2 regions of the Streptococcus sp. 27098_8_73 genome follow, and region 1 is predicted to be linked to the other one. Evidence: predicted binding sites of a transcription regulator. Region 1 holds the regulator's gene; the other holds the start of a gene.
The links. The regulator CtsR, encoded in region 1, represses protease genes until heat stress. The targets are predictions, from matches to a motif close to TTGGTCAAAAAAGGTCAAANA.
Positions count from the first base shown of each region.

Region 2: a site for CtsR is predicted at 8,810-8,830, ahead of O3651_RS06875 (ATP-dependent Clp protease proteolytic subunit). Genes of this name have one in related genera too.

Region 1 is NZ_JAPVZT010000006.1:21,015-35,767, reverse strand. Features, by position in the region: gene glmS (glutamine--fructose-6-phosphate transaminase (isomerizing)) at 1-146, shown strand, start outside; partial or broken gene O3651_RS05435 (LLM class flavin-dependent oxidoreductase) at 360-1,419, shown strand; gene O3651_RS05430 (uroporphyrinogen decarboxylase family protein) at 1,671-2,669, shown strand; gene O3651_RS05425 (transporter substrate-binding domain-containing protein) at 2,685-3,569, shown strand; gene O3651_RS05420 (amino acid ABC transporter permease) at 3,591-4,283, shown strand; gene O3651_RS05415 (amino acid ABC transporter permease) at 4,287-4,973, shown strand; gene O3651_RS05410 (amino acid ABC transporter ATP-binding protein) at 4,986-5,750, shown strand; gene O3651_RS05405 (ATP-dependent Clp protease ATP-binding subunit) at 6,184-8,295, shown strand; gene O3651_RS05400 (AraC family transcriptional regulator) at 8,407-9,279, opposite strand; gene O3651_RS05395 (hypothetical protein) at 9,546-9,896, opposite strand; gene O3651_RS05390 (CtsR family transcriptional regulator) at 10,183-10,641, shown strand; gene O3651_RS05385 (ATP-dependent Clp protease ATP-binding subunit) at 10,646-13,075, shown strand; gene O3651_RS05380 (GNAT family N-acetyltransferase) at 13,090-13,530, shown strand; gene O3651_RS05375 (ECF transporter S component) at 13,615-14,097, shown strand; gene O3651_RS05370 (DUF4430 domain-containing protein) at 14,081-14,482, shown strand; gene O3651_RS05365 (AAA family ATPase) at 14,667-14,753, shown strand, end outside.
Region 2 is NZ_JAPVZT010000008.1:64,009-78,761, forward strand. Features, by position in the region: gene smc (chromosome segregation protein SMC) at 1-1,910, shown strand, start outside; partial or broken gene O3651_RS06840 (AI-2E family transporter) at 2,277-2,961, shown strand; gene O3651_RS06845 (hypothetical protein) at 2,948-4,243, shown strand; partial or broken gene O3651_RS06850 (nucleoside deaminase) at 4,259-4,474, shown strand; gene O3651_RS06855 (Cof-type HAD-IIB family hydrolase) at 4,807-5,598, shown strand; gene O3651_RS06860 (Cof-type HAD-IIB family hydrolase) at 5,598-6,416, shown strand; gene ftsY (signal recognition particle-docking protein FtsY) at 6,420-7,928, shown strand; gene upp (uracil phosphoribosyltransferase) at 8,073-8,702, shown strand; gene O3651_RS06875 (ATP-dependent Clp protease proteolytic subunit) at 8,874-9,464, shown strand; gene O3651_RS06880 (DUF2129 domain-containing protein) at 9,552-9,821, shown strand; gene O3651_RS06885 (ABC transporter substrate-binding protein) at 9,921-11,081, shown strand; gene O3651_RS06890 (branched-chain amino acid ABC transporter permease) at 11,221-12,102, shown strand; gene O3651_RS06895 (branched-chain amino acid ABC transporter permease) at 12,106-13,059, shown strand; gene O3651_RS06900 (ABC transporter ATP-binding protein) at 13,059-13,823, shown strand; gene O3651_RS06905 (ABC transporter ATP-binding protein) at 13,823-14,533, shown strand.

The sequences.
Region 1 (14,753 bases):
ATATTGTCCTGAGCCAAGTTCACCCTTACCTGTCACCAATCTCTATGGTGGTGCCAACTCAATTGATTGCTTATTTTGCGACCTTGCATCGCGGATTGGATGTGGATAAACCACGCAATCTCGCTAAATCTGTAACGGTAGAATAACCGTCTTAATGAATCTCGATAAGAATACCAAGCCTCAGATTTTTCTGGGGCTTTTGGTATGGTATTTGGTGATGGTGCTCTTTGGAAGTCTCTTTCTATCATGATAAAACCATGTTATTCTATGCAGATGGACAATAGGTTGAGCATCATTTTTGCATATATCACTAATTAGTGATAAAGTATTTTTATCTTAAATATCAGGAGGACAAAAACATGGTGGAATTAGGTATTTCTACTTTTGGAGAGACAACGCCACTGGAGGGTACAGGACAGACCTATACTCATGACGAACGGATTCGGCAACTGGTAGCAGAGATTGAGCTGGCAGACAAGGTGGGACTGGACGTGTATGGCATTGGAGAGCATTGGAGAGCATCACCGAGAGGACTTTGCGGTCTCTGCGCCGGAGATTGTGCTGGCGGCTGGTGCGGTCAAGACAGAGAAGATTTGCCTGACCAGTGCTGTCAGTGTCCTGTCGAGCTTGGATCCTATTCGAGTCTACCAGCAGTATGCGACGATTGATGCATTGTCAAATGGCAGAGCAGAGGTCATGGCTGGCCGTGGCTCTTTTATCGAGTCCTTTACGCTCTTTGGCTATGACTTGAAGGATTATGAAGAGCTTTTTGATGAAAAGCTGGACCTGCTCCTCTATGCCAGTGCCGAGACGCGGTTGAATTGGAAGGGCAAGCTGACGCAAGCTATTGATAATCGGGAAGTCTACCCACGGGCGGTGCAAGAAACATTGCCAGTTTGGGTAGCGACAGGGGGCAATGTCGAGTCCACCATTAAGGTCGCCCAGAAAGCCCTACCGATTGCGTATGCCATTATCGGTGGACAGCCTAAGCGCTTCAAGCCCCTGCTGGATGTGTATCGCCGGATTGGGCAGGAAAGTGGGCACTCAGATGAAAAGTTGAAGATCGCTGCCCACTCTTGGGGCTGGGTCATGGAGAACAATGAGGAGGCGGTCCGGACTTACTTCCATCCGACCAAGCAGGTAGTGGACGCTATATCCAAGGACCGCCCTCACTGGCGGGAGATGACCTATGAGCAATACCTAGATCAGGTAGGACCAGAGGGGGCCATGTTTGTCGGCAGTCCTGAAAAGGTCGCTCAGAAATTGATCAAGATGATAGAGGAGCTGGGTTTGGACCGCTTCATGCTACATCTGCCGTTGGGATCGCTTCCGCATGAGCGGGTTCTCCAGTCTATCGAACTCTTTGGCACCAAGGTTGCACCGCTCGTGCGGGAGTATTTTGCAGCTAAGAGTAAGTAAGATTGGAGTAGCAGTTTTTTGATAAAAATTACTTATCTCGTCTATAGAAAATATATATCTTGCCTTTCTAAAAATAGTAAGAAAAACAGGTTTTTCATAGAAAGCTGAAAAACCTTGGTAAAGCTAGCTTGAGCTAGCTTTTTTAATTTACTCTTATAAATATTTTTAATCGGGCTGATAGGAAATATATATTTGGAAAGCTCACTTTTCAGTGATATGATAATAGCAATCAAATTGAAAAGGAGCAAGATATGTCTAAAAGAGAGTTGGTTTTAAAAGCCTTTAAGGGGGAAAAAGTTGACCGAGTGCCAGTTGGTTTCTGGCATCATTTTACCAGCGAGGATGAGTGGCTGGCTGGTTTTGGCAATCAGACTATTATTGAGAAAAATCTGGCAGGCCATCAAGCATTTCTATCAGAAGTCAAGCCAGACTTTGTCAAACTGATGAGCGATGGTTATTTTGCCTATCCGAATGAGCGCTTGAAAAAAGTCCAATCTATCAAGGAGTTGGAAGATATCGAGCCGCTAGGCGCTGACCATCCTTGGATCAGTGAGCAGGTGGAGCTGGTTCAAAAGATTAGGGCTGGCTTCACAGAGGATTTGGTTGCTATTTACAATATTTTTGCGCCAGTAACCTACTTTAAATGGTTGGTTGGCAAGGTTGCTGGAGGAGATGACATCATTGCAGATTTTCTAGCAGAAGATGCGGAAGTGACAAAGCGGGTGCTGGATGTGATTGCTCAAGATATTGCGGCTCTGACAGAACGCATTATCAAGGAAGCTGGTGCAGATGGAATTTACCTCAGCGTTCAGAGCATTCAGGATGCGAGAGTGTCGGCCGAAGACTACAAGGCATTCATCGCTCCCAGTGAATTAGCGGTGCTGGAAGCAGCCAATGCAGCTGGCGGAGTAAATATTCTGCATATTTGTGGCTACGAAGGTGCGCGAAATGACGTTCATCTTTTCACAGATTATCCAGCTCAAGTTATTAACTGGGCAGTGGGGCCAGAAGGCATCAGTTTGGCAGAAGGTCGCAAATTATTCGGCGGTCGGACCGTTCTCGGTGGTTTTGAAAATGGCAAGACTGGTTTGCTCTACACAGGTAGCCAAGAAGCTATTCAAAATGAGACTAAGCGCTTGATAGCAGAGGCTGGTAAGGATGCTTTGATTATCGGGGCTGACTGCACCATCCCAAGCGATATTGATCCAGAGCGGATTGAGTGGGTTCGCCAAGCAGCAAGTTTAGCATAAGAAGGAGACGAAAGAATGAGTAAGAAAAAATGGATTATCGGTGGAGTAGCTGTGATTGCTATTGTTGCCGCAACTTATTTGGGACGGACCTTGACGGGGGCTTCATCCAGCAAGGCGAGTAGTTCGACATCAGGCAGTGACAAGGTCACGACTTTAAAAGTAGCTCATACGCAAAACTACGTTCCTTACGACTTTTTGGACGAAAAAGGCAAGTCAGATGGCTATGAAGTGGCTGTACTCAAGGCCATTGATGAAAAATTGCCAGATTATCAGTTCGAATATACTGGCACCAGTGACGAAGATCTTTTGATTGGTTTGGAATCTGGGAAATATGATATCGGAACCAAGGGAGCTTGGTACACGGAAGAGCGGGCTAAGAAGTTCATCATTCCAGAAAGTCCTATCGGAGCTAGTATCATCGGCTTCACCATTCGAAAAGCAGACGCAAATAAATTTAAAAATATTGATGATTTTGCCAAAGAAAAAGGGAAATTGGTGCCGATTTCACCACAGAATGCTCAATGGACAGTGATTGAAGAGTACAACAAAAAGCACAATGCTAGTCCAATTGAGTTGACCGCAGCAGAGTCTTTTCAGATATCGGATGCCTATGCTTGGGTCTTGGAAGGTCGCTATGATGCCTTCTTTGATATCAAATTGTCCTTTGAAAAAGCTGTCACAGACAAGGTAGGTTCCTATCATCAGTATGCGGACCAGTTGAGCTGGTTCCCTTATAAGGGTATCCCTACCTATCCACTCATTCATAAAGATAAAAAGAATGAAGAGTTTGCCAAAGCCTATGAAAAGGCTATTAAAGAGCTAGAAAAAGATGGGACACTCTCTAAATTATCGGAAAAATACTTTGGTGAAGATGTCTTTTCTTATGTAGATAAAGACTAAAAGCTGGAGAAAGGAGACCGTATGGTCGCTTATGATTTGTCCCGTGTTTTTGGCCTGCTGCCTGGTTTGTTACAGGCCTTGCCGACTACTTTATGGATTATGTTCGTGACGGTTTTAATTGGCTCCTTGCTAGGTGGTCTGTTGGCCTGGGCTCAGGTTGTGGAGGAGCCGACTTTTGCTGGTCTGGCTAGAGGATATATATTTATCCTTCGGTGTACACCGCCTATTGTCTTGCTCTTCTTGGTCTTCTATGGCATTCCAGAGTTTTTAAAATGGTGGTTGGGACTGGATATCAACAATTGGTCACGGACCGTATTTGTCATCATTACCATGATTCTGCTCTTTGCGGCCATGATTGCAGAAGTCTTCAAGGCAGCTTATCTTGCTGTTCCCAAGGGACAGACCGAGGCAGGTCTCAGTATTGGCTTGACACCAGTGCAGACTTTTCTGCGGATCATTCTGCCACAAGCTTTTCGTATTGCCCTGCCCAATTTGACTACCGCCTTTCTTAATCTCATGCGGGATGCTGCGCTGGCCTATACGATTGGGGCAGTGGATGTTATGGGAGCGGGGCAAAATCTCATCAGCCGGAATCTGGGCAATTATTCCCTCGAAACCTATACAGCGGTGGCCTTGATTTACTGGGGGATTGCCCTAGTGGTCTCGCTGGCTTCCCAGCTTCTGGAAAAAAGTCTGACAGTCAAGGAGAGGTAAAGCATGGATTTGAATTATATTGTAAATACCTTTCTGGTTACTTTGAAGGGCATACCGGTCACACTGATTATCATGATAGTGGCTATTCTGCTCAGCTTTATTCCAGCCCTTCTCTTAGCTCTAGGTCAGATTTATAAAGTTCGAGGTGTGCGAACCTTTTCGGTGGTTTATCTGGCCTTCATTCGGGCGACGCCGCCCATTTTACTTATCCTCTTTTTCTACAGTCTATTTCCTAGCTTGCTGAATCAATTTTTCAAAAGTCTAGGCAGTCAGGTAGACGTCTTTAAGTTCAATCCGCTTTACTATGCTTTCATCATCTATAGCTTGATGACAACAGGGAGTTTATCGGAAATCTTGCGCTCTGCTATTTTGACAGTGGATAAAGGGCAGTTGGAGGCGGCTCAAGCGATTGGTTTAACGAATTTTCAAGCTTATCGGAGAATTGTTTTTCCTCAGGCTCTGCGTTCTGCCCTGCCCAATCTCGCCAATCTGGTTATCAATTTGGTTAAGGGGACCTCACTGGTATTTGTCATGACGGTCAAGGATATTACAGCTTTGGCTAAGGTCGAAGCCTCTCATTCTTACCAGTATTCAGAGTCTTACTTAGTGATTTTTGTTATTTATCTCATTATCTGCGGCTTGATTCAGTGGATGTTTAGAAGCTTGGAAAAGCGCTACGCTCTTGCTTAGGAAGGAAAGATTATGTTAGAAGTAAAACATATCTCCAAACGATTTGGAGAGCACCAGGTGCTGGCAGATGTCAGTCTCAGGGTCAATCAAGGCGACGTTGTGGTAATTCTTGGTCCCTCAGGCTCTGGGAAAACAACATTTCTGCGCTGTCTGAATCACTTAGAAAAGGCGGATGGCGGCCAGCTGACTTTGGCTGGTAAGGACTATGATTTGGCCAAACTTAGCAAAAAGGAGATTTTGGAAATACGCAGAAAGACGGCCTTTGTCTTCCAACATTATAATCTCTTTGCCAATAAAACAGCCCTTGAAAATATCTTAGAGGGCTTAGTGATCGCTCGTAAGATACCGAGAGAAGAAGCGCTTGAGATTGCGGAAGATGCCTTGAAGCGCGTGGGCCTTTTAGCCTACAAGGACTACTATCCTTCTCAACTATCAGGCGGCCAGCAGCAGCGGATTGGGATTGCCCGCGCCATTGCTGTCAAGCCAGATGTCATCCTGCTGGATGAGCCAACTTCGGCTCTAGATCCGGAACTGGTCGGTGAAGTGCTCAGTGTCATGAAGCAGCTGGCTCAGGAGGGAGTGACCATGGTCGTTGTGACCCACGAGATGAGCTTTGCCCGTGATGTGGCCAACCATGTCATCTTTATGGACGGAGGTCACATCATCGAAGAAAATCCTCCACAGGAATTCTTCACCAGTCCCAAGGAGGAGCGGACCAAACAGTTTCTGTCCCGCATTCTGTCGGATGCCAGTTATAGTGTAGAGTATATGATTTAACTTGTATCAAAATAGAGAAGCTTTCTTCACATTTCTATGTGGGGGAAGTTTTTTGACTTTTAAAAAATTATGTAATTTTTTTGTTAAAACCTATTGACAAGGGAGTAAAAAGGATGTATAATTACAACTGTAAACAAAAAGTTTACACAGAATTTATTCAGAAGATGAGGATGTAGCCAGTAGGCGATTATTTTTGGGAGGATTAAAAATTATGTAACATTATATTCTTCTGAAATAGATCCAACTCATCCATAAAGTAAGAGACTGAAGGAGTCTTAATTTTTGGAAATAGAATAAGTTATGTAAAATAATAGATAGGAGAAGATCTCCGATATGAACATAAATGTACAGTAGGTAAGAAAGAGATTTCTTATCTGAAACTTTAGTAAATGAAAAAAATGATATAAAAACGTATAAAAAGTGAGGAAAAATGATGAACAACAATTACAACAATTTTAACAGTATGGACGACCTTTTCAACCAACTCATGGGGCGCATGGGCGGCTACAACAGCGAACACCGGCGCTACTTGATCAATGGTAGAGAGGTCACACCGGAAGAGTTTGCTCAGTACCGAGCTACTGGCAAGCTCCCTGGTCAAGTAGTTGGCGAACAGGATGTGCAAGCTGGAGCGCATGGGCCTAAGCAAGATGGCATTCTGGCTAAGCTAGGTCGCAATTTGACTCAAGAAGCGCGTGATGGTAAGTTAGATCCAGTCATTGGACGCAATAAGGAAATCCAAGAAACAGCTGAAATTCTTTCTCGCCGGACTAAGAATAATCCAGTTCTGGTCGGTGATGCCGGAGTTGGTAAGACAGCTGTCGTAGAAGGATTGGCTCAGGCTATTGTCAATGGTGATGTGCCAGCGGCCATCAAGAATAAAGAAATTATTTCTGTCGATATTTCCGGTCTGGAAGCTGGTACTCAATATCGTGGTAGCTTTGAAGAAAATATCCAAAACTTGGTCAATGAAGTCAAGGAAGCCGGCAACATCATCCTCTTCTTTGACGAAATCCATCAAATTCTGGGGGCTGGCTCTACTGGCGGAGATAGTGGCTCTAAGGGCTTGGCAGATATTCTCAAACCAGCGCTTTCTCGCGGTGAGTTGACCGTTATCGGGGCTACTACTCAAGACGAGTACCGCAATACCATTCTCAAAAATGCAGCTCTGGCTCGTCGTTTCAATGAAGTTAAGGTCAATGCACCATCTGCCGAAGATACCTATCAGATCCTTCGAGGCATTCGGGACTTGTACGAAAAGCACCACAATGTCATCCTGCCGGATGAAGTGCTGAAAGCGGCTGTGGATTACTCTGTTCAGTATATTCCACAACGAAGCCTGCCAGACAAGGCGATTGACCTAGTCGACGTGACTGCTGCCCACTTGGCAGCCCAGCATCCAGTGACTGATGTTCATGCAGTTGAAAATGAGATTGCTGAACAGAAAGACAAACAGGAAGTAGCTGTTGAAAAAGAAGACTATGAAGCAGCTTTGAATGCTAAGACCCGCATTGAAGAGCTGGAAAAGAAGATCCAAAATCACACTGAGGATATGAAGGTGACGGCGACAGTCAATGATGTGGCAGAGTCTGTTGAACGAATGACTGGTGTGCCGGTATCTCAAATGGGCGCTAGCGATATTGAGCGCCTTAAGGGCATGAATGATCGTCTTAAAGCCAAGGTGATTGGCCAAGACAAGGCTGTAGAAGCTGTGGCTCGTGCCATCCGCCGTAATCGTGCAGGCTTTGATGAAGGCAACCGTCCAATCGGAAGCTTCCTCTTTGTTGGTCCAACTGGTGTTGGTAAGACTGAGCTTGCTAAGCAACTGGCTTTGGATATGTTCGGTACCAAGGATGCTATCATCCGTCTGGATATGTCTGAATACAGTGACCGCACAGCGGTTTCCAAGCTGATTGGTACGACTGCTGGTTATGTCGGCTATGATGACAACAACAACACCCTGACCGAGCGCGTGCGCCGCAATCCTTACTCTATCATTCTCTTGGATGAGATTGAAAAGGCGGATCCACAAGTGATTACCCTTCTTCTTCAAGTTCTGGATGACGGTCGCTTGACGGATGGTCAAGGGAATACTGTTAACTTCAAAAACACGGTTATCATTGCGACTTCCAATGCTGGCTTTGGCTACGAAGCAGGCTTGGAAGAGGATGCAGAAAAGCCGGATCTGATGGAGCGACTCAAACATTATTTCCGTCCAGAGTTCCTCAATCGTTTCAATGCGGTTATCGAGTTCTCTCATCTCAAGAAAGAAGATTTGATGGAAATTGTGAATCTCATGCTGGTTGAAGTAAATCAAACCTTGAGCAAGAAGGAAATTGATCTGGCAGTATCTGATGCGGCTAAGGAATTCCTGCGCGATGCTGGTTATGACCAAGTCATGGGTGTTCGTCCGCTTCGCCGCGTTATCGAGCAACAAATTCGTGACAAGGTGACTGACTTCCACTTGGATAATCTAGATGCTAAGCACTTGACTGCAGATATGGAAGATGGAACCTTGGTGATCCGTGAAAAATCAGCAGAATAACTACCTATAACTTTCAAAATCCCGTAAAACGAACAGATATTTAGTCTGTTCGTTTTTTTTATTAATCATGTTCAGATAAAAAAACCTCCAATCAGTTGACTGGAGATTTCCCTATTTCCTTCGATATTGACTGGGTGTCATTTGATAGTATTTCTTAAATTGTCGGTTGAAATTAGAAAGGTTATTAAAACCAGACTGGCTTGAGATTTCCAGAACTGACAGAGTGGAGTGCTGGAGGAGCTCGGCAGCCTTGCGCAGGCGAAATTGAATCAGATATTCGATGCAAGAAACGCCCAGATGTTTTTTGAAGAAATTCATGAAGTGCGTAGGACTGTAGCCGCAAATACCAGACAGCTGATCAATAGAGAGTTCTTCCTGATAATGCTCATTGATATAGTCGATGATAGACCGAATTTTCTCTTCCTTGCGGTAGCCCTCGGCAGATAGCTCCTTGGAGACGATATAGCCGTTTTCAAAGAGCAAGTAGAAGAGCTGATTGAGCTGGGCCTTGAGCTGAAATTCATAGTATTTCTTTTGGCAATAACCGGTTTCCATAGTAGCCAGCAGGCATTGACGAATTTCCTCATAGGCTTGATCAGTCGGCTTGATGACGTGGACAAAGTCCAATTGACCATTATAGAGAGGCTGTAAGTAGTGGATACTAGCATGATCCATGGCCGAATAGCCCATCAAGTCCAAGTGAAAGTTAATGGCATCCATGTAGTGGCGCTGCTGCTCAATCGGATGAATGGAGTGGAGGGCATTGGGACGAATCAGGACAATATCGCCTTTGTGGCTGTTAAAATAATGATCGTCGATATGAAATTGGGCACTTCCTTCGTGGACGTAAATGATTTCAACATCGGTGTGCCAGTGGAAGAGGATGTCAGGCTGGCCGTTTTCCGTAATGGTCCGCGTCAGAGAATAGGGGGTCCCTTGATTCTTATATTCAGTAGTTTTGTGCAATTGACCCAAATCCATCATGTCGCCCTCCTTCGTAGAATACTATCATTTTTTAAAATAATTAGACTAGAAAATGTGTTTGCCAACTATTATAATATAATTAAAAAGAAAATGAAAGTAGGAAAATAAAGAGGAGAAAATTTTCTGAAAGTCTAGTTTAGGCTGGCAGCGTGGATGAACCATTTAAGAATTTTTGGCGACCATCCAGCTCCTTATAAAATAAGAAAAGTGTGGAATTCATGGCTCTTCTGAGCTCATGTTGCTTCCACACTTTTTATTGTGCTGTTTTATCTAGCGGCCTTTTGTTCTTTATTTTTGTGAAGGATAAAGGAGTTTGAAAAACTCAGGCTTGCTAGTACAAAAAGAAGAAGGGTTGTTGCTGGATAGCTAAGGGAGATATGATTGGTTTTGATGATAAAGAGAAGGGCAAAGGCAAGAATGGCAAAGAAAACGCTGAGGATCCAAGTCATTCGGCGACTGAATAAGTGCTGTTCAAAGAGTAGAGGAATGAGGAGACAGCCTAGAAGAAGGCTCGTTGGGAAAACGACATACTCGGCGGAAAAAATAGTCAAGATACTCAGAGTGATAAACAGGCAGCTAAGTACATGATGGGTATAGTTGAGCCAATTTATTTTCATTGGAAAACCTCCTTTTGATGATTATTTGGATACGGTTGATGGTGTAAACACCACACTTTCACACCTTTATTATAAGTCTTTAAAAGTAAAAAGCAAGCGTTTACACTCTTTTTTTATCCAGTCCAGCAATCTTTTTCATTACTCTGAATTATCAGATATTTTCAAGCTTTCTGGTACTTCTTTTTCTTTCAAAAAATAGATTTTTTCGGTATAATAGTCAAAGATAGTCAATGTTAGAGAAGACTTGAATGCTTATTTTTAGATATAACAGATAGAAAGGTATATCATGGGCATCAAAAATACCTCGGATAGTATAGAAGAATATATCAAAAGAATTTTGGCGCAGGCGGGCATGGTCGAGCTGAAGCGCAGTGAGTTAGCCGATGTTTTTCAGGTGGTTCCGAGTCAGATCAATTATGTGATTAAGACACGCTTTACGGAGAGTCGGGGCTATATCGTCGAAAGCAAGCGCGGTGGCGGTGGCTATATCAGGATTGGTAAGATTGAATTTTCCGATCGGCACCAGATGCTGTCTGATTTGTTGGCCAATGTCGGTGAGTCGCTCAGCCAGCCAGTTTTTTCAGATATCTTGCAGCTGCTCTTTGATGAAAAAATTATCAGCCAGCGTGAGGGGAAACTCCTCCTAGCGAGTGCCAGCGATGCTGTCTTAGGGACAGAGGCTCCGAGGATTCGAGCCAGAATGTTACGGAAAATTTTGCAGCAACTAGATAGAAAAGGAAATTAAGAATATGAATTATTCAAAAGCTTTAGTAGAAAGCTTGGAAGCGGCTCAACTTTTAGCCGGTCATTTTGCTACCGATTATTTAGAATCGTGGCAGGTGCTGATGGCTCTGGCTAATAATCCCTACAGCGTGGCAGGATCGGCTCTAAATGAATTCCCTATTGAAGTGGATAAACTGGAAGAAGCGGCCTTTGACATTACTGGAAAAGAGTACCAAAAAAAGGGCGGTTTTGACTTATTGCCTTTCTCTCACCGTTTGGAGGAGCTCTTTACTCAAGCAGGGCAGATTGCGGAAGCCGTCCACGCTAAAAGCCTAGGAACAGAGCACCTGCTCCTAGCCATGCTATTTGACCGTGGGACCTTGGCAGCTCGTGTGTTAGAAGCTGCAGGTTTCGGCTATGATGATAAGAGTTCAGCCCCTCGATTCAGTGATTTGCGAAAGGTTTTAGAGCAGCGTGCTGGCTGGGGCAGAGAGGAAATCAAATCGATTCGCTCGCTAAATAAAAATACGGCCTCTGCTAAACAAACCATGGCGAATATGATGGGCATGCCTCCTTCAACTAGCGGTGGCCTGGAAGACTATACTTGGGATTTGACAGAACTGGCTCGGACTGGTCGTCTGGAACCAGTTATCGGGCGGGATGAGGAAATTTCTCGGATGATTCAGATCCTCAGCCGCAAGACAAAGAATAATCCAGTACTAGTTGGTGATGCGGGGGTTGGTAAAACTGCTTTGGCACTGGGCTTGGCTCAACGCGTGGCAGCTGGTCAGGTTCCAGCAGAACTTGCCAAGATGCGCGTCTTGGAATTAGATTTGATGAATGTTGTCGCTGGGACTCGTTTCCGCGGAGACTTTGAAGAGCGGATGAACAATATCATCAATGATATCGAAGAAGACGGCCATGTCATCCTCTTTATCGATGAGCTGCATACCATCATGGGCTCTGGCAGCGGGATTGATTCGACCTTGGATGCGGCCAATATCCTGAAACCGGCTCTGGCTCGGGGAACCTTGCGAACAGTTGGTGCTACGACGCAGGAAGAGTATCAGAAACATATCGAAAAAGATGCTGCTCTGTCTCGGCGTTTTGCCAAGGTCACTATTGAAGAGCCTACTGTGGCCGATAGCATTGCTATTTTGCAGGGTTTGAGAAAGAGCTATGAGGATCACCACAAGGTGCAGATTAGTGATCAGGCCATTGAAACAGCGGTCAAGTATGCTCATCGCTACCTGACCAGCAAGCATTTGCCAGACTCTGCCATTGACCTTTTGGATGAAGCCAGTGCAACTGTGCAGAATAAAGGACCGCAGAATTATAAACAGTCGGATTTGACGCCTGTGGATCAGGCTTTGATGGCTGGAAAATTTAAAAAAGTCGGCCAGCTACTGGCAAAAGAGCAGGAGTCAACTGTTTACAAGCTGAAGGTGGAAGCAGGGGATATCTTAGAGACTCTCAGTCGCTTGTCAGGTATTCCTGTGCAGAAATTAACTCAGACAGATGCCAAAAAATATCTCAACTTGGAAAAAGAACTACACAAGCGGGTTATCGGACAGGATGCAGCAGTTTCGGCTGTCAGCCGAGCTATTCGTCGCAATCAATCGGGCATTCGCACTGGTAAACGCCCAATTGGTTCCTTTATGTTCCTAGGGCCAACGGGTGTCGGGAAGACAGAGTTGGCTAAGACCTTGGCAGAAGTTCTCTTTGATGATGAATCAGCCCTGATTCGCTTCGACATGAGTGAATATATGGAGAAATTCGCAGCGAGTCGTCTCAACGGGGCGCCTCCGGGCTATGTAGGCTACGAGGAAGGCGGCGAATTGACGGAAAAGGTTCGCAACCGTCCATATTCAGTTCTTCTCTTTGACGAGGTAGAAAAGGCTCATCCAGATATTTTCAATGTCCTCTTGCAGGTCTTGGATGACGGCCAGTTGACCGATAGCAAGGGCCGCAAGGTGGACTTCTCCAATACCATCATTATCATGACCAGCAATCTGGGGGCAACAGCCCTGCGGGATGATAAGACGGTTGGTTTTGGGGCGCGTGATATCCGCTTTGATCAGACCAATATGGAAAAACGCATTCTGGAAGAGTTGAAAAAGACCTACAGGCCTGAATTTATCAACCGGATTGACGAAAAGGTGGTCTTCCACAGTCTGTCTGCTGAGGATATGCAGGAAGTGGTCAAGATTATGGTGCAACCGTTGATTAAGAGTCTGGCAGAGCAAGGCATCGTGCTTAAATTCCAAGCTAGTGCCCTGAAATTGCTGGCTCAGGAAGGTTACGATCCAGAAATGGGAGCGCGGCCGCTGCGCCGTACCCTGCAGACGCAGGTGGAGGACAAGCTGTCTGAGTTGCTCCTGACGGGAGATTTAGCAGCTGGTCAAACGCTTAAAGTTGGCGTCAAAAACGGTCAACTCAAATTTGAAATGACTTAGGGAGGATGTGTGCAATGGAAATTCGTGTGATGACAGAAAAGGATTATGCCTCTGTTTACCAGCTGTGGCTCTCTTGCGCTGGTATGGGGCTCAATAACTTAGATGACTCTGAAGAAGGGATTGCCCGTTTTTTGAAGCGCAATCCTGAGACCTGTCTGGTTGCCTTGGAAGGGGAGAGCTTTATAGGTGCTATTCTAGTTGGCACAGATGGACGTAGAGCGTACATTTATCATACAGCTGTCCATCCATATTTTCGTAGAAAAGGAGTAGGCAGAGCTCTGGTCGAACAGGCCTTGTCAGCAGTGAAAAGACTTGGTATCCATAAAGTATCGCTGGTCGTTTTTGAAAGAAATGAACTGGGCAACCATTTTTGGCAGGAGCTGGGATTTTCAGTTAGAAATGATCTGCTTTACCGAGATCAAGGACTAACGGAGATGATTCGACAGGATACATAAAAAGCTGATTTACTTAGCATTCTTGCTAGGCTAATCAGAACCGTGTTATCCTACTGAAGAATATCGTTTAGAAAGGCAGAAACTGTGTCTCTTCGTTATCTTGCTCGAATAGCTCTTCTGGCGGCTGTCTGCGTCGTGCTTCGCTATGCTTTTGCTGGTCTGCCCAATATCAAGCCGATTACAGCGCTGTATTTTCTCTTGGTGGATTTTGAGGACTTGAAGGGCTCTCTTCTAGTCATGTCTATCAGTATCTTTGTATCTTCATTTCTCTTTGGAATGGGACCATGGGTTCTTTTCCAGATCTTATCCTTTGCGGTGGTCATTTGTCTATGGTATCTGCTGTATCGGCGACTAGGCTTGATTGGCCAGAGTATGTTGGCCTTGCTTTTAGCCTTTAGCTATGGTCTTGTGATTGATGGTATCACAGCCTTGCTTTATCAAATGCCTTGGTGGACTTATGTGGCAGCGGGAGCAGGCTTCAATCTAGCCCACGCCTGGTCCACGATGCTCTTCTATCCTATTTTGTATTTTATTTTAAGGAGACTTTATCATGAAAAAAATCTTTAGTTTATTTACGCTTACCTTTGCTCTCTTTTTAGTGGGCTGTAGCAATAATCAAACAAAAAACGATACCAGCTCTAGTTCGGCTGCTTCTTCCGTCAAAAAGGAACTGGAAATCAGTATCAGTATTGCACCAGAAGGTCAGGAGAAGAGCGAGAAAACTGTGGCTGTTGCAGAAGGAAAAACAGCTATGGACGCATTGAAGAAGGCCTATAAGGTCGAAGAAAAAGATGGTTTTATCACTTCAATTGACGGTCATGCTCAGGATGAAGCGAAAGGTCTCTACTGGATGTTCAAGGTCAACGGAGAAATGGCTCCTAAGGCAGCCAATCAAATCACTGTCAAGGATGGTGACAAGCTAGAATTCTACCAAGAAGTCTATCAGCAATAAATCTTGTAGAAAAAGAATCTGATGCTTAAGACATTAGGTTCTTTTTTTGCGCTTAATGCAGTTTTAAAGTGTCTGAAAAATATTTTTATAAATTTTTATAAAAAACTATTGACAAAAGAAAAATATAGTTTATAATAAAATCATAGAAAGAATAAATTATAAAAAACAATAAAAAGGTGAAATTATGAAAAAACAAATTGCAATCGTCTTTGGAACCTTTGCTCCCTTGCATCAGGGGCATATCGATTTGATTCAGAAGGCGAAGCGTTCT
Region 2 (14,753 bases), on a different contig from region 1:
GGGCAAGTAGTCAGCATATCATCGTTGAGGACGAAGGGGCAGCGACCAGAGCCATCGATTTTCTTAAGAAAAATCGGGCTGGTCGGGCTACCTTCCTACCTCTGACGACCATCAAGGCTCGTCAACTTCCCGAGCAAAATCAATCCAGAATTGAGGCTAGTTCAGGCTTCTTAGGTATAGCTTCGGAGCTGGTGACCTATGAGCCAGGTTTGGAGAATATTTTCCAAAATCTATTGGGGACAACCGCTATTTTTGATACGATTGAGCATGCGCGTGCGGCTGCTCGTCAGGTACGTTACCAAGTCAGAATTGTAACGCTGGACGGAACGGAACTGCGCACAGGCGGTTCTTACGCCGGAGGAGCCAATCGCAATAATAACACAATCTTTATCAAGCCTGAACTGGACAGCCTGCTTGGAGAAATGGAGCAGCAGTCCCAGAAGCTGAAAGCTCAGGAGCAGCAAGTCGAAAGCTTGCAGTCTCAGCTATCAGAGGCCAAGCAAGCCTTGGAAGCCATCAAGTCTGAGGGTGAGCAAGCCCGCTTGACGGAGCAAAGAGTCAAGTTGGCCTACGAACAGATTGCAGAGCGGGTTGCGGAACTCAGCCAGCTGGAGCAACTCCAGGAGCAAGATTTGGCTAATCAGACTGAAGCAGCAGGCCTTGCTGAAAAGAAAAAAATGGAAGAGCGGCTGTCGGCTATCGAGGCTTCCAAAGTAGCCATTACTGCTGAAATCGAGCAAGTCAAGTCGAATAAAAACGCTGTTCAGGATCGTTTCGATCAGCTATCGGCTAACTTGTCAGAACTGAAATTGAAGAGCACGGAGCTGACTTCTAGCCAGCGCTTTGAGAAGAATGATTTGTCGCGTTTGCTAGAGGAGAAGGCTGCTCTGGACAAGGAAGTCGTTACTTTGCAGCTTTTGATAGAGCAAAAGGAAGAAGCGGTCAGCCAGAAGGTGGATATTTCCGTCTTGGAAGAGCAGCTTAAGACTGCCCAAGAGAAAAAGACAGACTTGGATCAGAGCCTCATCCGACTCAAATTTGAGCTGGACGACTTAGAGGGCCAGTCTGAGGATATTCTAGGGAACTTAGATCAAGCCCGTCAGCAAAACGAAAGTCTGATTCGCCGTCAGGCCAAGGCAGAGGCTGAAAAAGAGAAATTTTCAGATGCCTTGCGTCGTCTGCTGACTAATCTGACGGATAATTACCAGATCAGCTTTGAAGAGGCTGATCAAAGAGCGCGTTCTTTGGAAAATCTTGCAGCTGCAGAAGCCCAAGTCAAAGACTTAGAAAAGGCTATTCGTGCTTTGGGACCGGTCAATCTGGAAGCAGTAGAACAATTTGAAGAAGTCAGCAACCGACTGAATTTCCTCAAAAGTCAGCGGGACGATGTCCTCTCAGCCAAAAATCTTCTCTTGGAAACCATTGAAGAGATGAATGACGAAGTCAAGGAACGTTTCCAAACAACCTTTGAAGCCATTCGTGAAAGCTTCAAGCTGACCTTTAGCCAGATGTTTGGCGGCGGTTCAGCTGACCTGATCTTGACAGAAGGCGACCTGCTGACAGCTGGGGTAGAGATTTCGGTTCAGCCTCCGGGCAAGAAAATCCAATCTCTCAATCTTATGAGTGGTGGAGAAAAAGCCCTGTCAGCCTTAGCCCTTCTCTTCTCCATCATCCGCGTCAAGACCATTCCGTTTGTTATCTTGGATGAAGTTGAGGCAGCTCTGGATGAGGCCAATGTCAAGCGCTTTGGGGATTATCTCAATCGCTTTGACAAAGAAAGCCAGTTTATCGTTGTGACCCACCGTAAGGGAACCATGTCTGCGGCAGATTCCATCTATGGAGTAACCATGCAGGAGTCAGGAGTTTCCAAGATTGTGTCGGTCAAGTTAAAAGATTTAGAAAGTTTATAGTATGAGTATAAAATTAGTAGCAACAGAAATCGGAATAAGGTAATTGATACAATAGAATACTAAGAAAGCCTTTGAATAAGTTGTTTCAAGGCTTTTTACTGTCTATAGATAGAAGGAAATGGGTATCAGAAATACTTTGATTCTATGGAGACACCCTTGATTTGTTAAACGTTAAATTGCATGTTTCGAAAGTCAATCATCTTGAGGCAGTATAACTGCATAATAACATTTCTTTCGTCAATAGAAAGTAGGAGTTATAGTAAATTGTGAGAATTCTTGGTATAATGAGGATAATAAATAAAAAATAATTTGAAGGCACAGGTATGTTGATGGAAATAAACTAGGTTATAGATAATACAAAAGCGTATATCGTCTGTCATTACATTCCTTGGCGGATTTACAACGAATATTATAGGCTCTTCTCAAATGTGTTCTCTGTGATTATGGGGATTTTCTTCATGATTAATATTCTCGTAAGTAAGGAAATACTCGCACGTTTAACGCTTCGCATTCTCAATGTGGTGTTGCTAAAAGACAAAATTGAGCACATTCTTATGTCGGGGAAGTCATCGTGGATACGTATGACCGTTTCTTGATGAGTCAAATCATCGAGGCGGGAATTGTTGGGGTTATGATTTTTGCCGCATACTCTCTTGTAGGGTTGCCATATGCAGGACTTGTTGGGGTGCTGGCCGGAGTATTCTCGTTCATTCCGAATATCGGGCCGTTTATGGCGTGCGGAATCGTAATGCTCTTCATCTTTACAGAAAGCCCAATTCAAGCACTCATTTCGGTTGTCGTCTTTATGGTCGTTCAAACAGTGGAAGGCAATGTCGTCTATCCTAGGGTTGTCGGCAGTTCCGTAGGGTTGCCAACGGCTCTAACCCTTGCTACTACGTTAATCGGTGGAAATCTCTTTGGTTTAGTAGGAATGATTTTCTTCACACCAATCTTTGCCGTGATTTACCGTCTCGTGAAAGAATGGATGGAGAAACATGAACAAGCTGCTCCAGTGGTAGCTGTAGGAGGTATTATTGATGAAGAAAATTAGCGACTTAGGGATTACGGGGAAAAAGCTCCTCTTTGAAGGGATTGCGTTCCTTGTTGCTGGGATATTGCTCCTTATATTCGGACCAAGCTTCCCAGAATTGATGTTACGTCTGTTTTTAACATTCTTATGGGCCCGTGAACTATGGAATTTCTTATTCCGTTGGTTTAGTAAAGCGGCATCTAAAGACCCGTTATGGCTGAATATAGGGAAATTTTCCCTTTACGGATTTTTAGCAGGAAATCAATTCTTCCTGTCATTGCCGATTGCGATTGTAAGCATCTTGATGGGACTCAATGAAGTGATGAAGGCGGGAATTAGTGGTGTGACATACTATATTTATGCCAAAGATGATATTCGCCCGCGATTTCGCTTGCTCTTTGATACCATTTGGCTTTCAGTTGTCGGGGTAGCCACTTTAATTTCTCTTGGGGGCGACGGCAATTTGCAAATGTTCTTCCTTTCGCTCTATTTTATCGGGTATGGGATTAGCAATATTCGGGACGGCTGGTTCTTCGAGGCCGAAGTTGGAAAGAAAGTCCTTCGCAGACGCTTGCGTCGTGGGATGCCGCTTGTATTTGCTGCACTGATTCCTCGAGTAACCTTACAAAAAATTAATGATGCGTTGGAACTTGGAGAAGGCGAAACGGCTTCAGAAATTTACGACCGTGCCAAAGAAAATGCAGAACCAAACTTAGAGATGTTTATTCATGTCACAAAAGACGGGTTTGGAGCCATCGGGCATGTCGACCTGTGTTATAAGGGCCGCATTATTTCATTCGGAAACTACGATACGAATTCGGAGCGCCTCTTTGGAACGATGGGGGACGGGGTACTTTTCAGTGCCGACCGTGAAAAATACATCGAATTTTGTAAACGCGAAAATCATAAGACCCTACTGGGATATGGTCTTGCCTTGTCTCCAGAACAACTCGCGGCCATCGATAAGGAAATCGCCAAATTGATGTCGCTGACAGTGCCTTGGGATCCACCGAAAATGGTGAAACCTAAGCATCCTGGAATCGACAAAGAAGAACCAATGTATGCCTACAAGCTCAAACAAGAAGCAGATGCACTCTTGTATAAATTTACCTCTTCAAAATTCAAGACGTATTTTGTGATGAGTACCAACTGTGTATTGCTAGCCGATACGATTGTCGGGACAGCAGGCACCGATATTTTAAGCGCCCGAGGATTTATTTCACCAGGAACGTACCAAGATTACTTAGATAAGGAGTTTGAGAGACCGCATAGTCTAGTCGTGACGAAGCGCGTCTATCAGTAAGAACATGGACTTCATGAAAAAGAATTCTTTATGAGGGAAGCGTTGAAGGAAGCGCAGAAAGCCTATGACCAAGCGGAAGTGCCAATCGGGGCTGTCGTGGTCTTGAATGGTGAAATTATTGGGCGTGGTCATAACTTACGTGAAAAGGAACAAGACGCCACGCTGCACGCCGAAATCAAAGCCATTCGCCAGGCAAACCAACACCTTGGAAGCTGGCGACTCGAAGACTGCTAAGTCAGTTTGTAGACCACGCTTCGCCAGAACGTATTTGCCAAATAGCAAAACATAAATTGAATTTAGGATAACTAAATATATAAAAAGTTTATGTGATGTTATTTTATAAAATAAAAAAGTAAATAGATATAGTATAAACAATATCAAAAACGGTCAGGTCATAGAAATATGATCTGACTGTTTTTCATCTGTGGAATGAAGTGTTAGTTTTATGATATAATATAAAGGATTAACAGAGATGAGAAATGATGGGGGTTGCCTAAATCCTTAAAAGATGCATACCCTAAATGCCCTTTGCACACCCCTAATTCAAAAAAGGAGATAATTGTATGATAAGACTCATTGCCACAGATATGGACGGGACTTTTTTAGATGACAAGGGTCAGTTTGATATGGAGCGGCTCAAGCACCTGCTAGCTCAGTTTAGAGAAAAGGGCATCTACTTTGCTGTTGCCAGTGGTCGAGGGATTCTCTCTCTTGAGAAGCTCTTTCATGAAGTTCGGGATGATATTATCTTTATCGCAGAAAATGGTAGCCTAGTAGAGTTTCAAGGAAAAGATCTATACGAAGCAACCATGCCAAGAGAATTTTATCTAAAGGTATTTGACAAGCTTAAGGAGTCGCCTTTTGTCAATATCAATGAGTTGCTTCTGACAGGGAAAAAAGGCTGTTATGTGCTAGAGACAGTAGATCCGACTTATCTCTCTTTCAGCGCTAATTATAATGAAAATATCCAAAAAGTTGCTGATTTTAGTGAGATTACAGACGAGATTTTTAAATTCACGACCAATTTCAGCGAAGAAACAGTGGCCGACGGCGAAGCCTGGGTCAATGAAAATGTCGCAGGTGTCAAGGCGATGACAACAGGCTATAAGTCGATTGATATCGTGCTGGACTATGTGGATAAAGGCGTGGCTCTTGTCGAGCTAGCTAAGAAGCTAGGCCTAGAAATGGACCAGGTCATGGCTTTTGGCGATAACCTCAATGACCTGCATATGATGCAGGTGGTGGGGCACCCGATTGCACCAGAAAATGCACGGCCGGAAATTTTGGCAGTTGCGAAAGAAGTGATTGGCCACCATGCGGCCCAATCTGTTATGACCTACATGGAGGGCTTATAATGGCTGATATTAAATTGATCGCTTTGGACTTGGACGGGACGCTTTTGACTACGGATAAAAAGATTTCTCAAGGGAATCTGGCAGCGCTCAAAGCGGCTCAGCAGCAAGGTGTCAAAGTTGTATTGACCACAGGGCGTCCGCTTAAGGCTATGGAATTTTTCCTGCATGAGCTGGGCACTGATGGTCAGGCAGATGAATACACCATTACCTTTAATGGTGGTCTAGTTCAGCGCAATACAGGCGAAATTTTGGATAAAACAGTTTTTGCCTACGATGATGTAGCTAGAATTTATGAAGAGACTGAGAAATTGGGTCTGCCTCTGGATGCGATTGATGGGGGCTTGGTTTATCAGATTCAATCAGACCAAGTATCGCTCTATGCGGAGTTTAATCCAGCTCTGAACTTTGAATCCATTGCTTTTGAAGACCTTTCTAGCCAAATTACCTACAATAAGTGCGTCACAGCCTTTGCTCAGGAACCGCTGGATGCAGCCATTCCTCATATTGCGCCCGAACTGTTTGACCAGTATGAGATTTTCAAATCACGGGAAATGCTGCTGGAATGGTCACCGAAAAATGTCCACAAGGCGACTGGTTTGGAGAAACTGATTGCCCACTTGGGAATTGATAAAAGCCAAGTTATGGCCTGCGGTGACGAAGCCAATGATCTGTCAATGATTGCTTGGGCTGGGCTAGGAGTTGCCATGCAAAATGCTGTGCCAGAAGTCAAGGAAGTCGCAGAAGTTGTCACTCCGATGACCAATGATGAAGATGCAGTTGCTTGGGCCATTCGGAAATATGTATTGAAGGAGAACTAAAGAATGGGATTATTTGACCGTCTTTTTGGACGTAAAAAAGAGGAACTTGAAGAAAAGCCCCAGTTAGAGGAGCAGGCAGAGGAGAGTTATCAGACTACAGAGACTGAAGTCCCATTTGAGGCAGAATCCCAGCCTCTTGCTGCTTCCAATGAAGAAACAGCGGAAACTCAGGAAGTAGAGTTTGTGTTAGAAGAGAAGATAGAGTCTACAGATTCAGCAATTTCTGAGCAGGAATTTGCCCCAACTACTCAACAAGCTGACTTATCTGAACCAGTGCTTGAAGACGAGGAAAGTCCTGAACAAGTTTTGGCTGAGGCAGAAGAGCAGTCTGAAACTTCAGCAAATCAAGCGTTGGAAAGTAGTAGCGAATCAGAAGCGGCGACTGAAAGCAGAGATTATTACCAAGAATTACAGGAACGTTTGGCTGCAGCGAGAGAGCAAATTAACTACGAATCAGAGCAAGAAGTATCTAGTGAGCAGGAAGCAAGCACTTCTTCAAAAGTAGACTCGACCGAGTATGGAGAAGAGGCAGAGGAAGAACTGACTCCCGCAGAAACATCTGAGAGTTCTACTGAATACCAAGAAGAGAGTGTTCAAGACAAGTATGACCGCAGTCTAAAAAAGACGCGGACTGGCTTTGGTGCTCGTCTCAATGCCTTCTTTGCTAATTTCCGCTCAGTTGACGAAGATTTCTTTGAAGACTTGGAAGAATTGCTGATTACCAGTGATGTCGGTGTGCAGGTAGCTTCCAATCTAACTGAGGACTTGCGCTATGAAGCACGCCTGGAAAATGCTAAGAAACCAGAAGCCTTGCGCCAACTAATCATTGAAAAATTGGTCGATATCTATGAGAAAGATGGCCGCTTTAATGAAAAAATCAATTTCCAAAACGGTTTGACTGTCATGCTCTTTGTCGGAGTAAATGGCGTAGGCAAGACGACCTCAATCGGTAAATTGGCCTATAAATACAAGCAAGAAGGTAAAAAAGTGATGCTGGTGGCAGCAGATACCTTCCGAGCTGGAGCAGTTGCCCAGCTGGCTGAGTGGGGTCGCCGAGTCGATGTGCCTGTTGTGACTGGTCCAGAAAAGAGCGATCCAGCCAGTGTCGTGTTTGACGGTTTAGAAAGGGCCAAGGCTGAAAATGTCGATATTCTCATGATTGATACAGCAGGTCGCTTGCAAAATAAGGACAATCTCATGGCAGAGCTGGAAAAAATCGGTCGCATTATCAAGCGGGTGGATCCAGCAGCGCCGCACGAAACCTTCCTAGCTTTGGATGCTTCCACTGGTCAAAATGCGCTGGTTCAGGCCAAAGAATTTTCAAAAATTACGCCTGTGACAGGTATTGTCCTGACTAAGATTGACGGAACTGCGCGCGGTGGTGTTGTGCTTGCCATTCGTCAGGAACTGGATATTCCAGTGAAGCTGATTGGTTTTGGCGAGAAAATTGACGATATCGGCGAGTTTAACTCTGAGAACTTTATGAGAGGTCTCCTAGAAGGTTTGGTGTAATAGTCTATCAATAAAGCCTAAATTGAAATCAAACTCTTCTATCAAAAAGTAATCAAAATAGATGAAAAGGTTTGCTTGTTGCAAGCCTTTTTTCTTCTTTTTTGATATAATAAGAAGAATAAAATGAAAGAAGGAAATCCAATCATGGGAAAACTTGAAGTTATTGCTCATCCACTAATTCAGCATAAATTGTCTATCTTGCGTCGTACAGATACCTCTACTAAAGCTTTTCGTGAATTGGTAGATGAAATCGCAATGCTGATGGGATACGAAGTTTTGCGCGATTTACCACTTGAAGATGTAGAAATTGAAACACCAATTACGAAAACAGTTCAAAAGCAGATTGCAGGGAAAAAATTGGCGATTGTCCCAATCTTGCGGGCTGGTATCGGTATGGTAGATGGTCTCCTGAGCTTGGTTCCTGCTGCTAAAGTCGGCCACATTGGAATGTACCGTGACGAAGAAACCTTGAAGCCAGTTGAATATTTGGTAAAATTGCCAGAAGACATTGACCAACGTCAAATCTTTGTTGTCGATCCAATGTTGGCTACGGGTGGATCTGCTATTTTGGCTGTAGATTCTCTGAAGAAACGTGGCGCAAGCAACATCACCTTTGTCTGCTTAGTGTCTGCTCCAGAAGGTGTTAAAGCCTTGCAGGATGCTCATCCTGATGTAGATATTTTCACTGCTGCCCTTGATGATCATCTTAATGAGCACGGCTACATCGTTCCAGGTCTCGGAGATGCTGGTGACCGCCTCTTTGGTACAAAATAATAGCTAGAAGTTACAAAAAGGAAAGTTCTGCCAAACCGGTGGATTTGTGCTTTCTAAACCAAAGATAATCTCAGCGCTGCTTTCTGTCATCCGACAGAGAAAGCAAATATTTGACCTTTTTTGACCAAAAAGATATAATAATGAATAGATCGAATGAAGGAGAAAATATTCATGATTCCTGTAGTTATTGAACAAACCAGCCGTGGTGAGCGTTCTTATGACATTTACTCACGCCTTTTAAAAGACCGTATTATCATGCTGACAGGTCCTGTTGAGGACAATATGGCTAATTCTGTTATTGCGCAATTGCTTTTCCTAGATGCACAAGACAGCACCAAGGACATCTATCTTTATGTTAATACTCCGGGTGGCTCTGTGTCAGCGGGATTGGCGATTGTAGATACTATGAACTTCATTAAGTCTGATGTGCAGACGATTGTCATGGGAATGGCAGCTAGCATGGGAACTATCATTGCTTCTAGCGGTGCTAAGGGCAAACGATTCATGCTTCCAAACGCAGAGTATATGATCCACCAGCCAATGGGTGGTACTGGTGGCGGTACTCAGCAAACAGATATGGCCATTGCAGCAGAGCATTTGCTCAAGACTCGTAAGACCTTGGAGCAAATTCTTGCTGATAATTCTGGTAAATCGGTTGAGCAAATTCACGCAGATGCCGAACGTGATTACTGGATGAGTGCTCAAGAAACCTTGGAATATGGTTTCATCGATGAAATCATGGCTAATAATAATCTTAGCTAGTTTTCATTTATAACTAGGAAAAAATGCCCCATTTGTGGGCTTTTTTTGATATAATCAATAGAGTACAAATGACCAGAGAGGATTGTCATGTTTAAAAAAGAGGAACGAATGGGTTTCATCATTCATCTATACTATAATCGCGATGCAAAGAAGCTGGCTCATGTTGGAGATATTATTTATCATTCTAAGAAACACCGTTATTTGCAGCTTTATGTGGCAAAAGATCAGGCGGATTCTCTGAAGGAGAGCCTGTCAAAAGAGTCCTATATCAAAAAAATCCAGACTTGCGAGATCCAAAATCTGGATACGAATTTTGTTGGAAGTTTATTTAGAAACCAAGAAAACGCTATTATTTAAAAAAATGGCTTCTTTGGGTTGACAATTGTCAGATAATTCGGTATATTCTTACTATATCATTTGCAAACATAGCAAAAAACAAAATAGAGGAGATTATTCATGAAGAAAAAATTTGCACTTTCGCTTGTAGCTTTTGCTAGTGCTGCGCTTCTAGCAGCCTGTGGGGAAGTTTCTACAAACAACTCATCTGCTACTGGAACAGAAATCGGTAAAACACTTAAATTCGGTTTCAACTTTGAAGAAACTGGCGCTGTAGCGGCTTACGGTACTGCAGAACAACACGGTGCTCAACTTGCTGTTGATGAAATCAACGCAGCTGGTGGTGTAGATGGCAAGAAAATCGAAGTAACTGATAAAGACAATAAATCAGAAACTGCAGAAGCTGCAACTATTTCTACAAGCTTGGTAACTCAAGACAAAGTTAACACAATCATTGGTCCTGCAACTTCAGGTGCCGTCGCTGCCGCAATTGCAAATGCTGGTAAAGCAGGAGTTCCTTTGGTAACACCAAGTGCAACACAAGATGATTTGACAAATAAACAAGATTATTTGTACCGTGCAACCTTTACTGATGGTTACCAAGGTAAAATCATTTCTAAATATGTAACTGATACTTTGAAAGCTAAAAAAGTCGTTCTTTACTATGATAATTCAAGCGATTATGCAAAAGGAATGGCAGAAGCTTTCAAGAAAGAATACAAGGGTGAAATCGTTGCGACAGAAACTTTCGCTTCTGGTGACTCAGACTTCCAAGCAGCTTTGACAAAAATCAAAGGTAAAGACTTTGATGCACTGATTGTGCCAGGTTATTACACAGAAGCTGGTAAGTTGGTTAACCAAGCGCGTGGTTTGGGAATTAACCAAACAATCGTTGGACCTGATGGATTTAGCGATGCCAAATTCGTTGAGCAAGCAACTCCAGCAGCAGCAACTAATGTTTATTATGTATCTGGTTTCTCAACTTCAGGTGACATGACAGATAAAGCGAAGAAATTCGTTGCAGCTTACAAAGCTAAATATAACGAAGAACCTTCAATGTTTGCAGCCCTTTCATATGACGCAGTTTATATGGCAGCAGAAGCATCTAAGGGTGCAAAAACATCTGTAGATATTAAAGATAACCTTGCTAAGTTAAAAGACTTTGAAGGAGTTACTGGATCTATTACCATCGATAAAGATCACAATCCTGTGAAGACAGCCTTGATGATTGGTTTGAAAGATGGTAAAGTAGAAACTGTTGAAACAGTTAAACCTGAATAAAGGGTCTGAGGCTGGGGACAAACCCAGTCTTTGACTTGTTTCTTACTTGCTTATGATGTTTGAGTAGAGACGACAAGACAAGGCTTCGTCTGAGATTGTTGTTTCTGCTCTTATTTTATATTAGAAAGAGTGGTGTGGAATGCTCGAACAATTTCTTCAGCAATTGGCTAATGGATTGATTTTGGGGAGTGTTTATGCGCTTCTGGCCTTGGGTTATACCATGGTTTATGGAATTATCAAACTGATTAATTTCGCGCATGGAGACATTTATATGATTGGTGCTTTTATGGGATATTACCTGATTAACACCCTTCACCTAAACTTCTTTGTAGCCCTTATTTTATCTATGGTTGGAACAGCGATCCTTGGTGTAGTGATTGAGTTCTTAGCCTATCGTCCTTTGCGCAATTCAACACGGATTGCAGCCTTGATCACAGCAATTGGGGTTTCTTTCCTCTTGGAGTACGGGATGGTCTTCTTTGTAGGTGCCAATACTCGCTCCTTCCCTCAAGTGATTAAAACAGTGCGTTATACGCTTGGGCCAATTTCGATTTCCAATATTCAACTGATGATTTTGGGAATTTCTATTTTACTCATGGTTGGTTTGCAGTTTATTGTGCAAAAGACGAAAATGGGTAAAGCCATGCGGGCTGTTTCCGTGGATAGCGATGCTGCCCAGCTGATGGGGATTAATGTCAATCGTACGATCAGCTTTACTTTTGCCTTGGGTTCAGCCTTGGCAGGAGCAGCAGGGGTTCTGATTGCCCTTTACTACAACTCGCTTGAGCCACTGATGGGAATGACACCAGGTATCAAGTCCTTCGTTGCGGCAGTTTTGGGAGGAATTGGTATCATCCCAGGGGCAGCTTTGGGTGGTTTTGTAATCGGTCTCTTGGAAACTTTTGCAACAGCAGTTGGATTGTCAGATTTCCGTGATGCAATTGTGTATGCGATCTTAATTATCATTCTATTGGTTCGTCCAGCTGGTATTCTAGGTAAAAACGTGAAAGAGAAGGTGTAATGTATGAAAAATAATTTAAAAGTAAATGCGTTATGGCTTGCTCTGATCCTCTTTGGCTATCTATTGATGACAGTGCTTGCTAGCACAGGTATTCTCAATCCTTTCTATCTGCAAATCTTTGAGCAGATTGGGATTAATATTATCTTGGCTGTTGGCCTCAATCTTATCGTTGGTTTTTCTGGACAATTCTCGCTTGGGCATGCTGGCTTTATGGCCATTGGTGCCTATGCAGTAGCTATCATGGGCTCTAAATCTCCAAACTATGGCACTTTCTTTATTGCTATGTTAGTTGGCGCTGTGCTTGCAGGTGCAGTAGCTCTGCTTGTTGGTATTCCGACCCTGCGCTTAAAGGGAGACTATTTGGCAATTGCGACGCTGGGTGTTTCTGAAATTATACGGATTCTGATTGTCAATGGAAGCGATCTGACTAATGGTGCGGCAGGTATCCTATCCATTCCTAACTTTACCTCTTGGCAATTGGTTTATGTCTTTGTCGTAATTACAACTATTTTGACTCTTAACTTCCTCCGCAGTCCTATCGGACGTAGCACCTTGTCTGTTCGCGAGGACGAGATTGCGGCAGAGTCTGTCGGTGTCAATACAACAAAAATTAAAGTCATTGCTTTCGTTTTTGGGGCTATTACAGCTTCTATTGCAGGTTCTTTGCAGGCTGGATTTGTTGGCTCTGTTGTACCAAAAGACTATTCCTTTATTAATACAATCAATGTCTTGATTATCGTCGTTTTTGGCGGTCTTGGATCAATGACTGGAGCAATCGTTGCGGCAGTGGTATTGGGTATCCTCAATATGCTTTTACAAGATATCTCAAGCGTTCGGATGATTGTTTATTCACTTGCCCTAATCTTGGTGATGATTTTCCGTCCAGGCGGCTTGCTTGGTACTTGGGAATTTAGCTTGGCTAAGCTCTTTAAAAAGAATAAGGAGGTCAAAGAATAATGGCACTTCTTGATGTGAAAAAATTAACCAAAAATTTTGGAGGACTAACAGCTGTTAGTGACGTGACTCTGGAATTGAACGAAGGGGAACTGGTCGGTCTTATCGGGCCTAACGGTGCTGGAAAGACAACTCTTTTCAACCTTTTGACGGGTGTTTATGAACCGAGTGAGGGAACAGTTACTTTGGATGGTCATTTGCTGAATGGTAAAACACCTTACAAGATTGCAACACTGGGTCTCAGCCGGACTTTCCAAAATATCCGTCTTTTTAAAGATTTAACTGTTTTGGATAATGTACTGATTGCTTTCGGTAATCATCATAAACCTCATGTGTTGGCTTCTTTCTTCCGTCTTCCAGCATTTTATAAAAATGAAGAGGAATTGAAAGCAAAAGCTCTGGAATTGCTGGCTATCTTTGACTTGGATAAGGAAGCAGAAACTTTAGCTAAAAATTTGGCTTATGGTCAACAGCGTCGTCTGGAGATTGTCCGAGCGCTTGCCACAGAGCCAAAGATTCTCTTCTTGGATGAGCCAGCTGCTGGGATGAATCCACAGGAAACAGCTGAGCTGACTGCTCTGATCCGTCGGATTAAAAATGAATTTAATATTACCATCATGCTGATTGAGCATGATATGAGTCTGGTTATGGAAGTAACTGAGCGTATCTACGTACTAGAGTACGGTCGCTTGATTGCCCACGGCACACCAGATGAGATTAAGAATGACAAGCGCGTTATTGAAGCTTATCTAGGAGGTGAAGCCTAATGTCCATGCTCAAAGTTGAAAATCTATCTGTCCACTATGGCATGATTCAGGCTGTCCGTGATGTCAGCTTTGAAGTCAACGAAGGAGAGGTTGTTTCCCTTATCGGTGCCAATGGTGCTGGTAAAACGACCATCCTCCGCACGATCTCTGGCTTGGTTCGCCCAAGTGCTGGAAAGATTGAATTTTTAGGTAATGAAATTCAAAAAGTGCCTGCTCAAAAGATTGTGGCTGCGGGGCTTTCACAGGTTCCAGAAGGGCGCCATATTTTCCCAGGTTTGACTGTCTTGGAGAACCTTGAAATGGGAGCTTTTCTTAAGAAAAATCGTGAAGAAAATCAAGCCAATCTCAAAAAGGTCTTCTCTCGTTTCCCACGCCTGGAAGAGCGTAAAAACCAAGATGCTGCAACCCTTTCAGGTGGTGAGCAGCAGATGTTGGCTATGGGTCGAGCGCTCATGTCTACTCCTAAGCTCTTGCTCTTGGACGAGCCATCAATGGGGCTGGCTCCAATCTTCATTCAAGAAATCTTTGATATCATTCAAGATATCCAAAAGCAGGGGACAACTGTGCTTTTGATTGAGCAAAATGCCAATAAAGCATTGTCTATCGCAGACCGTGGTTATGTTCTTGAAACAGGAAAAATCGTTCTATCTGGAACAGGTCAAGAGCTTCTCGCTTCTGACGAAGTCCGAAAAGCATATCTAGGTGGTTAAAAAGGTCCAGTGGACCTTTTTTGTTTTCAAGATAAATTTGTTTATTTGGATGAGCCGATAGTCGTTTTTGATTACAACTAAAAAGTTACATTAGCAGCTGCATGTTTTTAAAAATCCGCTGGGCCCTTTTTAGATGAGGCTAGAGTTTCGTGGTATAGTTTTCTTTGATGAAAGTCTCCATTTTTTTAGGTACTGTGGTAGTAAGCAATGTAATAGTCCC